Regions from separate parts of the Micromonospora sp. NPDC049204 genome, predicted to be linked through region 1. Evidence: predicted binding sites of a transcription regulator. Region 1 holds the regulator's gene; the other holds the start of a gene.
The links. Region 1 encodes HrcA, which represses chaperone genes, less so after heat shock. Its sites were predicted from a motif close to GGTTNGCACNCTCNNNNNGAGNGTGCNAACC; they were not measured.
Positions count from the first base shown of each region.

Region 1 (7,789 bases):
ATGAACTGGCAGGCGCAGGCCAGCGCGAGGACCAGCCAGGCAGGCCCGGCGTACAGCTTGGTCCCCGGATTCTCGGTACGGATACTCGTCATCTTTTCCTCCGAAGCAGGGTGACTGCTCACGCCGCTGCGGAGCGGCTCGGGACGAGGACGTCGCCGCTAAGCCGGGCGGCGAAATTGGCCAGACGCTGCCCCTGGTAGCGAGCGGCCCCGAGAGCCGCGGCGTCGGCACCCTCGCCGCCGGTCGCGACGGTGCCGTAGGGGTTGCCGCCGGCCGCGTAGACGGTGGCGTCGGTGAAGCCGGGCGGGATGATGACCGAGCCCCAGTGGTAGAAGACGTTGCCGAGCGCGAGGATGGTGGCTTCGCTGCCACCGTGCCGGTTATAGGCCGAGGTGAAAGCCGTGACCGCCTTGTCGGCCAGCACGCCCTCACGCCACAGGCCGCCGGCCTGGTCGATGAACTGCTTGAGCTGCGCCGCCGGCGTGCCGAAGCGGGTCGGCGTGCCGAACGCGAACGCATCAGCCCAGGCGAGGTCGTCGAGCTCGGCCACGGGCACCGACTTGGTGGCGTCGGCGTGCCGGCGCCACAGCGGATTCTGATCGATCGCCTCATTCGGCGCGAGCTCGGCCGCCCGGCGCAGGCGCACCTCCGCGCCGGTGGTCATGGCCCCGTCGGCAACGGCCTGCGCGAGGGCATGCACGGTACCGGTAGAGCTGTAGTAGATGACTGCGACCTTCACCGTCACGTTGACTCCTTGGTAGCGTTAGTTATGCGCTTAATCATTAGGCGGATAATGTTATGCGCATAACTAACGCCGCTGTCAAGGAGGTTCCGTGGATTACGAGTACGCCGACGCCCTGAACCAGGCGATCCGCCTGCTCAGCCTGCGTCACCGGGCCAGGGCGGCGCACCTGCTCGCCTCGCTCGGCCTGCACGTCGGCCAGGAGGCTCTGTTGCTGGAACTCGACCGGAGTGGCCCTCGCATCCAAGCGCAGCTCAGCGAGGCGCTGGGTTGTGAACCACCCAGCGTCACGCTGATGACCCGGAAGCTGGAGGCCTCCGGCCACATCAAGCGCACACCCGATCCGGCCGACAAGCGCGCCACCGTCGTCGCGCTCACCGCCAGCGGCAAGGCGCTGGTCGGGCAGATCCAGCAGCTTTGGCTCACCCTTGCGGAGGAGACGATCCGCGACCTGCCCGCCGAGATGCTCGAGCAACTGCCCGGCATCCTGCACACGATGTCCACCAACGTCAGCGGCAAGCTGCCCGCTTGACCGTCACGCCGTGCGAGAGTCCGGCGTGCCGCGGTCGGCGCCTGGCGCACGTCATCGCTGCCGTACAGCGGCGCTGGACCACGACTCCGGTATCCGGATCTGGAGCCGAGCGCGCGGAGACACGGTCGCGCGTCGTTCCCTGTTCGCCATGACCGCCGACCTGGGGGTGGCCGGCACTGACCGTCACAAGCAGGCCGGCGCGACCGCAGGAGCGGGTTACCAGCGACCGAGGCGGGTGGCCAGCACGCTGAGCGCCGCCACGCCGGCCGTCGAGGTACGCAGCACGGCCGGGCCGAGCCGCACGACTCGCCCGCCCGCCTCCCGGAGGGCCGTCAGCTCGGCCGGAGCGATGCCACCCTCGGGGCCGACGACCAGGACGATCTCACCGCTGGGCGGCAGCTCGGCGGTGCTGAGCCGCTCCTCGGCCTCCTCGTGCAGCACGAACCCGGCGGCAGCACCGGCGATCCGGCGGGCGACGGTGGCGGTGGACTCGTCGGGCGCGCCGGCCACCACGGGCAACCACGGGCGGCGGGCCTGCTTGGCGGCCTCCCGAGCGGTGGCCACCCACTTCTCCCGCGCCCGTACGCCCCGGTCGCCGCGCCACTGGGTGACCGAGCGGGACGCCGCCCAGGGCACGATCTCGTCCACCCCGACCTCGGTCATCGCCTGCACCGCCAGCTCACCCCGGTCGCCCTTGGCGATGCCCTGCACCACCACGATCCGGGGGACCGGCGCGTCCGCGTACCCCCGGGAGGTGATGGCGACCTCCAGGCTGCCCCGGCCGACGGCGGTGACCACGGCGGCGGCCGTGCCGCCCCGACCGTCGGCGAGCAGCAGTTCCTCGCCGACCCGCAGCCGCTGCACGGTGGCGGCGTGGTGCCCCTCCGGGCCGTCCAGGGTCAACGCGTCACCGGTGGGCAGCGCCTCGACCAGGAACAGCGGCGCGGACACCTCAGGCGTGCCCGTTGAACGCGTCGCGCATCCGCGAGAAGAAGCCGCCCTGCTTGGATAACTCGGCGACCTCCTCACCACGGGTCTTGGCGAAGTCGCGCAGCATCTTCTCCTGGTCGGGGTCGAGCTTGGTCGGGGTTCGCACGTCGAGGTGCACGTAGAGGTCGCCTCGGCCGGTGCCGCGCAGATGTGGCACGCCCCGGGCGCGCAGTCGCAGCGTGCTGGCCGGTTGGGTGCCGGCCTTGACGTCGACCGTCTCCTCGCTGTCCAGCGTCTTGATGGTCAGGCGGGTGCCGAGCGCCGCAGCGGTCATCGGCACGGTGACCCGGCAGTGCAGGTCGTCGCCCTTGCGGGAGTAGACGTCGTGCGGACGCTCGTGGATCTCCACGTAGAGGTCACCGGCGGTGCCGCCGCCCGGGCCGACCTCGCCCTGCTGGGCCAGCCGGATCCGCATGCCGTCCTCGACACCGGCCGGGATCTTGACGGTCAGCGAACGACGGGTGCGCACCCGGCCGTCGCCGGCGCAGGTGGGGCAGGGGTGCGGGATGGTGGTGCCGTAGCCCTGGCACACCGTGCACGGCCGGGCGGAGACCACCTGGCCGAGGAAGGTGCGCTGCACCGACTGCACCTCACCCCGGCCGGCGCACGCCTCACAGGTCGCCAGGTGGGTGCCGGCGGCCGTGCCGGCGCCGGAGCAGGTGGTGCAGAGCACAGCGGTGTCGACGGTGATCGGGGCCTCGACGCCGAACGCCGTCTCGTGCAGGTCCAGTTCGAGGCGCAGGATCGCGTCGGCACCCGGGCGGGTCCGGGGACGGGGACCGCGCGCCCCACCGGCCGCGCCACCGAAGAACGCGTCCATGATGTCCTGGAAACCGACGAACGGACCGGCACCACCGGGGCCACCCGGGCCGCCGGCGCCACCGCCGCCCGGGGCGAGCGGGTCGCCACCCAGGTCGACGATCTGCCGCTTCCGGTCGTCCGAGAGGACCTCGTACGCGGCGTTGATGTCCTTGAACTTCTCCTGAGCCTCCGGGTCCGGATTGACGTCCGGGTGGAACTGGCGCGCCAACTTGCGGTAGGCGCGCTTGATCTCGTCATCGGAGGCTTCCCGGCTCACACCGAGAATGCCGTAGTAGTCCCTGGCCACTGCGTTCCGTGTCCTCATGTTCGTCTCGCGTTGTGCCGGTCGGCGGCCGCAGCCGGCCGCATCGGCCCTGACCAATCAGTTCTGGGCCAGCAACTCGCCCACGTAGCGTGCCACGGCGCGCACCGTGGCGATATTGCCGGGGTAGTCCATCCGGGTGGGACCCAGCACCCCGAGGCCGCCGACGATCGTGGCGCCCGGGCCGTACCCGGTGCTGACCACCGAGGCGGCCCGCAGGTTGTCGAACTCGTTCTCGTCACCGATCAGCACCCGGGTCGTGCTCGGCTCGGTCTCACCGATGAGCTTGAGGAGCACGACCTCCTCCTCCAGCGCCTCCAGGATCGGCCGTAGCGAACCCTGGAAGTCGAGCAGGCCGCCGCGGGTGAGGTTGGCGGTGCCGGCCAGCGCGATGCGTTCCTCGTGCCGCTCGACAAGCGTCTCCAGGAGCACCGTGGAGAGCGTGGTCATCGCCGGACGCAGCTCGGACGGCGCCTCCTCGACGAGCGCCTGCACCAACGGTGGCGTGTCGGACAGCCGCGCGCCGGCGAGCTTCTCGTTGACCAGCCGGCGCAGATCGGTGACGTTGTCGGCGGGCACCGGCCCGGGCAACTCCACCAGCCGCTGCTCCACGCGCCCGGTGTCGGCGATCATGACGAGCATCAGCCGGGTGGTGGAGATCGGCACCAGCTCCAGGTGCCGAACCGAGGAGCGGGCCAGGCTCGGATACTGCACGACGGCCACCTGCCGGGTCAGCTGGGCGAGCAGCCGGACTGTGCGGTGCACCACGTCGTCGAGGTCGACCGCGCCGACCAGGAAGCGCTCGATCGCCCGACGTTCCGCCGGGCTGAGCGGCTTGACCCGGGACAACCGGTCGACGAAGAGTCGATAGCCGCGGTCGGTGGGCACCCGGCCGGCACTTGTGTGCGGCTGCCGGATGTAGCCCTCCTCCTCCAGCACGGCCATGTCGTTGCGGACCGTGGCCGGGGAGACCCCGAGTTGGTGCCGCTCGACCAGCGCCTTGCTGCCGACGGGCTCCTGGGTGGAGACGTAGTCCTCGACGATCGCGCGGAGCACAGCGAGTTTCCGGTCGTCGAGACCCATCCTCCGCACCTCCTGTCGCACGTCGGCCGCCGGCGCCGTGGCCCCGGTCGGGCCGCCCTGGCACTCGACTGTAACGAGTGCCAGTCTACGTCGGCGTACCCGCCAGCGCGATGATCAACGGCCGCCCACTGGTGCGGCGTTGCCACGGACCCCTACCGTGACACCCATGACTGAACCTCCTCGCCCTCCCGGCGCGGGTGACCCCGGCAACTACCCGCCGGAGCCGACCTCTCCCAGCTCGTACCCGTCGGCTGAGCCACCCACCGCACCACTGTCCGGGGCGCCTGGCCCGGGCGGCTATCCCCCGGCCGGTGGCTATCCGCCGCCCACCGGTGACCAACCGTCGTCGGGCGGCTACCCCCCGGCTGGTGGCTACCCGCCGCCCGGAGGCTATCCGCCGGCCGGCGGTTACCCGCCGCCCGGTGGCGGATATCCGACCGGCGGCGCCTACGGCGGCCCCGGTGGCGGTTTCGCCAGCAACGAGGACAAGACCTGGGCGCTCGTCGCGCACTTCGGCGGTGCCGCCGGGATGATCCTCAGCGGCGGGGTGCTGGGCTGGATCGCGCCGCTGGTGGCGCTGCTGGCCCGGGGAAACCAGTCCCCGACGGTGCGGTCGCACGCCGCGGCGGCGCTGAACTTCCAGCTCATCTGGTCGGTCGTCGGCCTGGTCGGCTGGGTGCTGTCCTGCATCCTGATCGGCTTCATCGGGGTCGGGGCGGCCATCATTCTCGGCGCTGTGTTCGGCATCATCGCCGGCATCAAGGCCAACGAGGGCCAGCTCTACCGCTACCCGCTCTCGGCCAGCTTCATCAAGTGACCCGCTCCGGCCGCTCCCCCGGCCGGTCGGTGCCCCGCTGCCCCGGTCCGGGGCGGCGGGGCTGGCTCAGGGCAGCAGGTCGCGCACGACCGCGTCGGCGAGCAGCCGCCCGCGCAGGGTGAGCACCGCCCGACCGGCCTTGTACTCGTCGGCGGCCAGCAGGCCGCCGGCCAGCGCCCGCTCGGCGCCGGCCCGCCCGGTGGCGTCGAGCACCGCCAGCGGCAGGCCGCTGGCGAGCCGCAGCCGGAGCATCACGTCCTCCATGTGCGCCTCGTCGGCCGTGAGCACCTCCCGGGCCAGGCCGGGAGACGTGCCCGCAGCCAGCCGCTGGGCGTACGCCGTGGGGTGTTTGACGTTCCACCAGCGCACCCCGCCGACGTGGCTGTGCGCCCCCGGCCCCAGCCCCCACCAGTCCGCGCCGGTCCAGTAGAGCAGGTTGTGCCGGCACCGGGCGTCGTCGGTGCGCGCCCAGTTGGAGACCTCGTACCAGGAGAGCCCGGCCGCGTCGAGCGCGGCCTCCGCGGCCAGGTAGCGGTCCGCGGCCACGTCGTCACTGGGGTACGCCAGCTCGCCGCGCCGCATCCGGGCCGCGAGCCGGGTGCCGTCCTCGACGATCAGGGCGTACGCGCTGACGTGGTCCACTCCGGCGGCCACGACCTGCTCCAGTGAGGCGGCGAAGTCCTCGGGCCGCTCCCCCGGGGTCCCGTAGATCAGGTCCAGGTTGACGTGCTCGAATCCGGCGTCGCGGGCCTCCAGGGCGGCGGCGGTGGCGCGGCCGGCGCTGTGTCTGCGGTCCAGGATCGCCAGCACCCCCGGGGAGGCGGACTGCATGCCCAGCGAGATCCGGGTGTAGCCGGCGGACCGCAGCAGCTTCAACGATTCCGGGGTCACCGACTCCGGGTTGGCCTCGGTGGTCACCTCGACGTCGGCGGCCAGCCCCCAGGTGCGGTCGATGCCGTCGAGGATGCGGGCCAGGTCGTCGGCGGGGAGCAGGGTGGGTGTGCCGCCGCCCACGAAGACGGTGTCGACCCGGGGCGGCGGGTTGTCGCCGAGCACCCGGGCGGCGAGCGCCAGCTCGGCCAGGACGGTGTCGGCGTACCCCTCGCGGCTGGCACCGCCACCCAGCTCGGACGCCGTGTAGGTGTTGAAGTCGCAGTAGCCGCAGCGGCTGGCGCAGAACGGCACGTGCACGTAGACGCCGAAGCCGCGCGCGCCGACCGCCGTGGTGGCGGTGGCGGGCAGCGATCCGTCGACGGGGACGGTCTCACCATCTGGAAGGACGCCGGGCATGGCCACTAGTGTGCCCGGCATGACCTCTCCCGACGTCCTCGTGCGGGTCGCCACGGCCCGTGGGGTGACCACCCTCACCCTGGACAGCCCGCGCAACCGCAACGCGCTGTCCACCGCCCTGATGACCCAGTTGCTGGCCGGGCTGGGCGACGCGGTCGCCGACGAGACGGTCCGGGTGATCGTGCTGGACCACACCGGCCCGGTCTTCTGCTCGGGCGCGGATCTGAAGGAGACCGCCGCGGCGTACGCCAGTGGGACGGTGCCCGCCGGGATGCTGGGCGACGTGCTCGCGGCGCTCTGGGAGTGCCCGAAGCCGGTGCTGGCCCGGGTGGGCGGGCCGGCGCGAGCCGGTGGGCTGGGCCTGATCGCCGCCGCCGACCTGGCGGTCTGCGCCGACGAGGCGACGTTCGCGTTCACCGAGGTGCGGATCGGGGTGATCCCGGCGGTGATCTCGGCGACCGTACTGCCTCGGCTGCAGGCCCGGGCCGCCGCCGAGCTGTATCTGACCGGAGACACCTTTGACGGCCGGCGGGCCGCCGAGATCGGACTGGTCACGGCCAGCGTGCCGGCGGACGGCCTGGACGACGCGGTGCGGCGGTACTGCGACTCGCTGGTGCGTGGCGCACCGGGCGCGTTGGCCGGCGCGAAGGAGCTGCTGCGCCGGCCGAGCACCGCCGAGCTGCGTGGCGAGCTGGCCCGGCTGTCCGCCCTGTCGACCGGGTACTTCCTGTCCGACGAGGGACGCGAAGGGGTCACGGCCTTCCGGGAGAAGAGATTGGCTCGATGGGTGGCCGCTCTGGACGAGGGCTCCGGCGAGCACGCCGGGTAGGCATGGTTGTCCGCGCGCCCTTTGCTCTGCTTCAACCGGCGCACCACTTACGGCGTCTGAGTGTTGCGTCCGTTGGAGCAGAGCAAAGGGCTCGTCCGGTGGGGTCACCAGGCGGTCGCGCCGCCGTCGACCGGGTAGTTCGCCCCGGTGATGTAAGACGCCCGGTCGGAGGCCAGGAACACCACGAGTTCGGCGACCTCCTCGGGTTGGGCGAACCGCTTGAGCAGCGTCTTGCCGGTGATCGCGTCTCGCGCCGCCTGGTTGTCACCCAGGTCGCGTTCACTCGCCGGGCTGATGATCGGCCCGGGGCTGACCGCCACCGCGCGGATCCCGTGCGGCGCGCCTTCGAGCGCGAGCTGTCGGGTCAGGCCGATGACGCCGGC
Region 1 is NZ_JBEZDC010000004.1:108,842-116,630, reverse strand. Features, by position in the region: gene AB0A90_RS09650 (MFS transporter) at 1-92, opposite strand, end outside; gene wrbA (NAD(P)H:quinone oxidoreductase) at 119-745, opposite strand; gene AB0A90_RS09640 (MarR family winged helix-turn-helix transcriptional regulator) at 834-1,274, shown strand; gene AB0A90_RS09635 (16S rRNA (uracil(1498)-N(3))-methyltransferase) at 1,491-2,225, opposite strand; gene dnaJ (molecular chaperone DnaJ) at 2,227-3,372, opposite strand; gene hrcA (heat-inducible transcriptional repressor HrcA) at 3,448-4,470, opposite strand; gene AB0A90_RS09620 (DUF4870 domain-containing protein) at 4,637-5,287, shown strand; gene hemW (radical SAM family heme chaperone HemW) at 5,354-6,577, opposite strand; gene AB0A90_RS09610 (enoyl-CoA hydratase-related protein) at 6,597-7,406, shown strand; gene AB0A90_RS09605 (SDR family NAD(P)-dependent oxidoreductase) at 7,511-7,789, opposite strand, start outside.

Region 2 (7,789 bases), on a different contig from region 1:
CGACCGACCAGGGCGGGCACGGCACCCACACGGTGGGCAGCGCCGTCGGGCGGGACGGCATCGGGGTGGCGCCGGACGCGCAGTGGGTGGGCTGCGTCAACCTGGACCGCAACCTCGGCAGCCCCGCGCACTACCTGGACTGTCTCCAATTCATGTTGGCGCCCTTCCCGGTCGGCGGCGACCCGTTCACCGACGGCCGTCCGGAGCGCGCCCCGCAGGTGCTCACCAACTCGTGGGGCTGCCCGCCGATCGAGGGCTGCGACAGGGGTGTGCTGCGGCCGGCCACCGCCGCGCTGGACGCCGCCGGGATCTTCGTGGTCGCTGCCGCCGGTAACACCGGGCCGTGGTGCGCGTCCATCGACGACCCGCCGGCACCGTACGCGGACGTGTTGACCGTGGGCGCGGTGGACAGGCAGCGCCGGGTCGCGGAGTTCTCCTCGCGCGGGCCGGCGCCCGGTGGCCCGGGTAAGCCGGACGTGCTGGCCCCGGGCGTGGGTGTGGTGTCGGCGATGCCGGGCGGCACGTACGCGGCGTTGGACGGCACCTCGATGGCGACCCCGCAGGTGGCGGGCGTGGTCGCGCTGATGTGGTCGGCGAACCCGGCGCTGGTCGGCGACGTGGACCGTACCCGGCAGATCCTGCGGGACACCGCGACGGCGGCGACACCCACCTATCGCTCCGACAACCCGGCCGACGCCTGCGGGGGTCCTTCCAACGTCACCGGCTCGGGCCAGGTCGACGCGTACGCGGCCGTCCAGGCCGCCCGGCGGTGAGGTACCCGGACCGGCACCCGGTGATCTAGGGTCGGCGACCATGGACGCCGAGATCACCGTCACCGAACTGACCCCCGACCTGGCCCCCGCCGTGGCGCGGCTCTGCGAGCAGGCCCTCGATCTGCCCGAGGACGCCGCCGAGGCGGCCCCCATCGTGGACGTGCTCTGGCCCCGGGCCGCCGCCGACCGTTCGGTGGTGGGGCTGGGCGCGTACCGGGGTGTGGACCTGGTCGGGGTGCTGCTCTGCTCGGTGTCGGCGATCGAGCCGGGTGTCGGGCACGTGGACCTGGTCGCGGTCCTGCCGGAGCACCGCCGCCGGGGCGTCGGTCGGGCGCTGCTGCGGTCGGCCGAGCAGGCGCTGGCCGAGCGCGGAGCGACCGAGGTGTTGCTGGCCGGCAACCCGCCGTACTACGCGTGGCCCGGCATCGACGTCCGCTACACGCCTGCGGTCTGCGCCGCCCTCGCGCTCGGCTACCAGCAGGACCGAACCGCCTGGAACATGACCGCGGACCTGTCGTACGACGGGTCGCCGGCCCTGCGGTCCACCGAGGCGGCGGAGCGGCGGCTGGCCGGTCAGGGCGTCACCGTACGTCGGGCGGAGCCGGCGGACCTGCCGGCGTTGACCGCGTTCGCCAGGTCCACCTTCGGCGGTACGTGGGACGGTGAGCTGGTCGGGTCGGTGGGGCGCGACGACGCCGGCTGTCACCTGGCGGAGCGGGACGGCGAGGTGCTCGGCTTCGCCGCGTACGGGTCGTCCCGGCCGAGCTGGTTCGGGCCGATGGGCACCGCGCCGGCAGCCGAGGGGTCGGGCATCGGCGGGGTGCTGCTGCGGCGGTGCCTGCGGGATCAGCAGGCGGCGGGGCTGACCCGGGCGGAGATCGGCTGGGTGGGGCCGGTGCCGTTCTACTCGGGCAGCGCGGGTGCCCGGATCGAACGGGTCTTCTTCCTGTACCGGCGAACCCTGCCGGTGGCGTAACCGGGGCAAAAGGGGCATTGCCTCATTCGCCCGCGTCGGCCATCGACGCCCCCTACCGTTTTGGTAGAGGAGGCAGCCATGACCACGGATGACGACCAGACCGAGGACGGCCCGCCGATCACCTGGAAACCGGTAGGCGAACTCCCCGGTCACGTGCCGTTCGACCGGCTCGACTACGGCGACGCCGAGCAACTGGCCGAGATGACCACCGACGGCGAGTCGGCGGTCGTCGAGGAGCCACGGGAGATGGTGGACGCGCCGATCAAACTGCTTCCGCCGTACAACCGGGCACAGAAGCGGCGCAACCAGCGCCCACTGCCGACCTGACGACGAACGGGGCGGACCGCGTCAGCGGCCCGCCCCGTTCGGTGTCGGAACTGGACTCAGAAGTCCATGTCCCCGCCACCCGGGCCAGCCGGGGCAGCCGGGGTCTTCTCCGGCTTGTCCGCGACAACGGCCTCGGTGGTGAGGAAGAGCGCCGCGATGGACGCGGCGTTCTGCAGCGCCGAGCGCGTCACCTTGGCCGGGTCGATGATGCCCGCGGCCAGCAGGTCGACGTACTCGCCGTTGGCGGCGTTGAGGCCGTGACCCGCTTCGAGGTTACGGACCTTCTCCACCACGACGCCGCCCTCAAGGCCGGCGTTGACGGCGATCTGCCGCAGCGGGGCGTCCAGCGCCACCTTGACGATGTTCGCACCGGTGGCCTCGTCGCCGACCAGGTCGAGCTTGTCGAAGGCGGTCTTGCCGGCCTGCACCAGCGCGACGCCACCACCCGGGACGATGCCCTCCTCGACGGCGGCCTTCGCGTTGCGAACGGCGTCCTCGATGCGGTGCTTGCGCTCCTTGAGCTCGACCTCGGTGGCCGCGCCGACCTTGATGACCGCAACGCCGCCGGCCAGCTTGGCCAGCCGCTCCTGCAGCTTCTCCCGGTCGTAGTCGGAGTCGCTCTTGTCGATCTCGGCCCGGATCTGGTTGACCCGGCCCTGGATCTGCTCGGCGTCACCGGCACCGTCGACGATGGTGGTCTCGTCCTTGGTCACCACGACCTTGCGGGCGCGGCCCAGCATGTCGAGGCTGGCGGCGTCGAGCTTGAGGCCGACCTCCTCGCTGATGACCTGGCCACCGGCGAGGATGGCGATGTCGGTCAGCATGGCCTTGCGGCGGTCACCGAAGCCCGGCGCCTTGACGGCGACCGACTTGAAGGTGCCACGGACCTTGTTGACCACCAGGGTGGCGAGGGCCTCGCCCTCCAGGTCCTCGGCGATGATCAGCAGCGGCTTGCCCGACTGCATGACCTTCTCCAGGATCGGGAGCAGGTCCTTCACCGACGAGATCTTGCTGTTGGCGATCAGGATGTACGGGTCGTCGAAGACGGCCTCCATACGCTCCGGGTCGGTCATGAAGTAGGCCGAGATGTAGCCCTTGTCGAAGCGCATACCCTCGGTGAGCTCCAGCTCCAGCCCGAAGGTGTTGCTCTCCTCGACGGTGATGACGCCTTCCTTGCCGACCTTGTCCATCGCCTCGGCGATGATCTCGCCGACGGTGCTGTCGCCAGCGGAGATGGAGGCGGTGGAGGCGATCTGCTCCTTGGTCTCGACGTCCTTGGCGAGCTTGGACAGCTCCTCCGAGACGCTCGCGACGGCGGCCTCGATGCCCCGCTTCAGGGCCATCGGGTTGGCGCCAGCGGCCACGTTGCGCAGGCCCTCGCGAACCAGGGCCTGGGCCAGGACGGTCGCCGTCGTCGTGCCGTCACCGGCAACGTCGTCGGTCTTCTTGGCGACCTCCTTGACCAGCTCAGCGCCGATCTTCTCGTACGGGTCCTCGAGCTCGATCTCCTTGGCGATGCTCACACCATCGTTGGTGATGGTGGGGGCACCCCACTTCTTCTCGAGCACGACGTTGCGGCCCTTCGGGCCGAGGGTCACCTTTACGGCGTCGGCGAGCTGGTTCATGCCCCGCTCGAGGCCGCGGCGCGCCTCTTCGTCGAAAGCGATCATCTTGGCCATACGGCGTTGTCCTCCTGGACACTCACGGGCCACCCGAGTTGTGTGCCCCGGATGGGCCGCCTGGTGTACGCACCTTGGGACGTCGCCACCTGGCGACGACGACGTCCTTCGGCCGGGCCGGATAGCCCGCGACGACCGGCCATGTGTCGCCCCGGCGTCTCCACGCCGGTGCAACCTGGCCCCACCGTCCCGACCGCTGGCACTCGCGGTATGCGAGTGCCAATGACTTGTTTAGCACTCTCCCCTGGCGAGTGCAAGCACGATGGGGCCGCTCAGCCGAGTTCCGCGGCCAGTCCGGCAGTGTTCACCGGCGCCTCATGGGCGCGCCGCTCCACGTACGTCACCAGCAGACCGATCAACTGGGCAAGGTGGGCCGGCAGGCAGGTACGGCGGTGACCCCGATCACCGCCACCGCCCCGACCGCGGTGCGCCCGCGTCGCGGCCCCGACGCGCGGGGCCGATCGAGGAGGGAAACTCAGGCGATGACGCGTACGTGTTCGGCCTGCGGGCCCTTCTGGCCCTGGGCGATCTCGAACTCCACCCGCTGGCCGTCGTCCAGCGCCTTGTAGCCGTCCATCTCGATCGCGGAGAAGTGAACGAAGACGTCCTGACCGCCGTCGACGGCAATGAAGCCATAGCCCTTTTCGGCGTTGAACCACTTCACGGAGCCCTGTGCCACGGTGCACTTCCCTCACTATGCGCGGTGTTGCCTGACCTGGCGCACGGCACGGCCGGACGCCGACCGGCCACCACCTCAGCGATCGATGGCGACCATTGAAAAAGGTGACCGAAATCGCACGCTACACGAGGAGTCAGCGCCGCGCACGGCCACAAATCGGGCATGCTCTGGGGCGCTCCGATTGCGCTGGACGGTCGGGTTTCGGGCCACCGGATCCAGGGCGGCGACTGCCGTACACAGCTCGGCCGTGACGGCCACCGACGCTGTGATAGGCATGCGGGCATGACCACCGACACGGGCGCGACCGCCCTCCGGCGGGCGGAGATCCGCCGGGTCCGGCCGGAGGACGCCGCCCGGATGCGGGCACTGCGTCTGGAGATGCTCGCCGACGCACCGTTGGCCTTCCTGGAGACCCTGGCGGACGCGGCGGCCCGGCCGCACACCGAGTTCGCCGCCCGGGTCGCGTACACCGCGACCGGCCCCGGCAACGCGCAGTTCATCGCCGACCCGGGTGGCCGGCTCGTCGGACACGCCGGTGGCACGGTCTCCCCGGGCGAACCCGGGCTCACCGTGATCTACGCGGTCTACGTCACGCCGGCCTGGCGGGGGCACGGGCTGCTCGGTGAGCTGATCGACGGGGTGGCCGCCTGGTCACGCGCCTGCGGCCGAGGGGAGTTGCTGCTGGAGGTGGTGGTCGGCAACGACCGCGCCTACCGCGCCTACCAACGGCTGGGCTTCAAAGACACCGGGGTACGCGTCCCCCACCCCACCATCCCCGCACTGACCGAACTACAAATGCGCCGCCCCGCCTAACCCCGAAAACCGGAAACCCATCCCACGGCAAAACCCCGGTGCTGCTGCCCCAAAGCCGGCAGCGCCTGAGGACAGCCTGCCCACAACAGGTTTCCGGGGGGAGCCCGCCCGCGGAAGGATCAAGCCTGACCGCCTGGAGCGGGTGGGCTCCCCCCGGAAACCCCAACCGCAACTAAAAATCAGACGTGACGCCGCGACTGCACGATCCGGAACCGGTTGGCCACGTACGCCCCGTCGGTCAGCGCGGCGTTGGCCGCCGCGTTGGCGCCACTGCCGTGGAAGTCGGAGAACGCCGCCGACTGGTTCACGAAGACCCCGCCGGTCAGGTTGCAGGACAGGTGCACCCCGACCTCGACCGCGACCGCCTCGGTGGCGTCCAGCACGGCCTCGTCGGTGGAGTAGACCCCCGCGGTGAGCGCACCCTTCTCGCCGACCGTGCGGCGCAGCAGCTCCAGGCTGTGCGCGGTGGAGTCGGTCGCGATGGCGAACGAGATCGGCCCGAACCACTCCCGGCCGTACGTCTCCGCGTCGTCCGGGGTCAGCTTCACGATCGTCGGGGTACGCACCACCGCGTCGGCGTACGACGGGTGGGCCACGGCCCGTGACTCCAGCACCGGCTCGCCCACCTTGGTGACCTCGGCCAGCCGCTCCAGCACCCCGTCGTTGACGATGGCGCCGGTCAGCTCGACGCCCCGGGCCGGGTCGGCGGTGAGCTTGCCGACGGCGGCGGCGATCCCGCCGGCCACCTCGTCGAAGCTCTTGTGCCCCTGGTCGGTCTCGATGCCGCCGGCCGGGATGAGGATGTTCTGCGAGGTGGTGCACATCTGACCGCTGTACAGGGTCAGCGTGAAGCCCAGGTTGCGGCACATGCCGGCGAAGTCGTCGGTGGAGTCGATGACGACCGTGTTCAGGCCGGCCTTCTCGGTGTAGACCGACGCCTGCCGGGCGTGCGTCTCCAGCCAGTCGCCGTACTCGGTGGAGCCGGTGAAGTCGACGATCTTCACGGCGCGGTGCAGGGCCAGGTCGCTGGCGAGCTTCTCACCGGGCGCCTCGGCCGCCAGCATGATCAGGTTCGGGTCGAACCCGGCCTCGGCCAGCACCTCCCGGGCGTACTTCACGGTGATGGCCAGCGGCAGCACCGCGCGCGGGTGCGGCTTGACGAGCACCGGGTTGCCGGTGACCAGCGAGGCGAACAGCCCCGGGTACGAGTTCCAGGTCGGGAAGGTGTTGCAGCCGATCACCAGCGCCACCCCACGCGGCACCACGTGGAACGTCTTGGTCATCCGCAGCGGGTCGCCCTTGCCGGCGGCCTTCTCCCAGCCGGCCGTGCCCGGGTGCCTGGTCATCTCGGCGTACGCGTACGCCAGCGCCTCCAGCGCCCGGTCCAGCGCGTGCGCGCCGCCGGCCTGGAAGGCCATCACGAACGCCTGCCCGCTGGTGAACTGCACCGCGTTGGCCAGCTCGAAGATGTGCTTGTGCAGCCGGTCGAGGATCTCCAGGCAGACCCCCACGCGGGCCTGCGGGCCGGCGTCGCGCCAGGCCGGCAGCGCGGCGGAGGCGGCGTCGATCAGCTCGCCGGGGCCGGCGTGCGGGTAACGCACCGCCAACTCCACCCCGAACGGGCTCGTCTCGGTGGCGACCCGAGCGCCGGTGCCCGGCTGGTCGAGCGGGAAGTCACCACCGAGGTACGCCTCGAAGGCGGCCTTGCCGTCGGCGGCGGCGGTCTCGCCGTACACCCGGGGGCTGGGAGATTCGGGATAGGCGGACCAGTAGCCCCGCTCCGTGATCGCGGTCAGCGCACGGTTGAGGGTGTCGGCGTGCCTGTCGTACAGGGGCTGCGGGGTCTCCGTCATGCCCGCCATCATGCCTGAGTCCGGTCCGCGAGCAGTAGCGCGAATGCCGGACAGCGGCTCATGCCTGAGCCCGGCCCGCGAGCAGTAGCGCCAATGACTGACAGCACCGGGGTTGCCCGGGCCGGCAGCGGGTAACCGCGGGCCTCCGGCCAGGAAGCCGGCCAGGAAAGGGCGGCGGGTGAGGATCACCGAGATCCGGGTGCACGGGGTCGCCAACAAGGGGCCGGAGACGATCCTCGACCGCCCGATCGTCAAGCGGGTCGCAGGAGACGACAACGCCGGCTTCTACCGGCCGCGGCCCGGCTACGGTCCCCAGTCGGATCGCGACGGGGTGGCGGTTGAGGCGTACCGCTGGAGCCGGCTGACCGGCGGCACGGCGACCCGGACGTTCTCCCTGGTCCTCCTCCTGCCGTTCATGCTCAGCAACATCGCGGTGTGGATGCTGCCGGTCACCGGTCGCGGCGGCTACGCCGCCCGGGCGCTGTGCCGGCTGCTGGCCGCGACGATGACCGCGATGTACGTGCTGTCCACCGTCGGGGTGTCCCTCGACCTGATCGCCTGGCAGTGCGCGGCCTACCCGAGGTGCCTGGAGGGGCGGCGGGAACTGTCCTGGCTGGGCGACGTGCCCCCGGGGCAGCGGCTCGCGCTGCTGGCCGCACTGCCGATCATCGCGATCGTCCTGATCTGGC
Region 2 is NZ_JBEZDC010000018.1:5,770-13,558, reverse strand. Features, by position in the region: gene AB0A90_RS27935 (S8 family serine peptidase) at 1-773, shown strand, start outside; gene AB0A90_RS27930 (GNAT family N-acetyltransferase) at 814-1,749, shown strand; gene AB0A90_RS27925 (hypothetical protein) at 1,828-2,076, shown strand; gene groL (chaperonin GroEL) at 2,133-3,755, opposite strand; gene AB0A90_RS27915 (cold-shock protein) at 4,231-4,434, opposite strand; gene AB0A90_RS27910 (GNAT family N-acetyltransferase) at 4,717-5,247, shown strand; gene paaN (phenylacetic acid degradation protein PaaN) at 5,427-7,100, opposite strand; gene AB0A90_RS27900 (hypothetical protein) at 7,279-7,789, shown strand, end outside.
Region 2: the regulator HrcA is predicted to act here: its motif matches at 3,985-4,015, upstream of groL (chaperonin GroEL).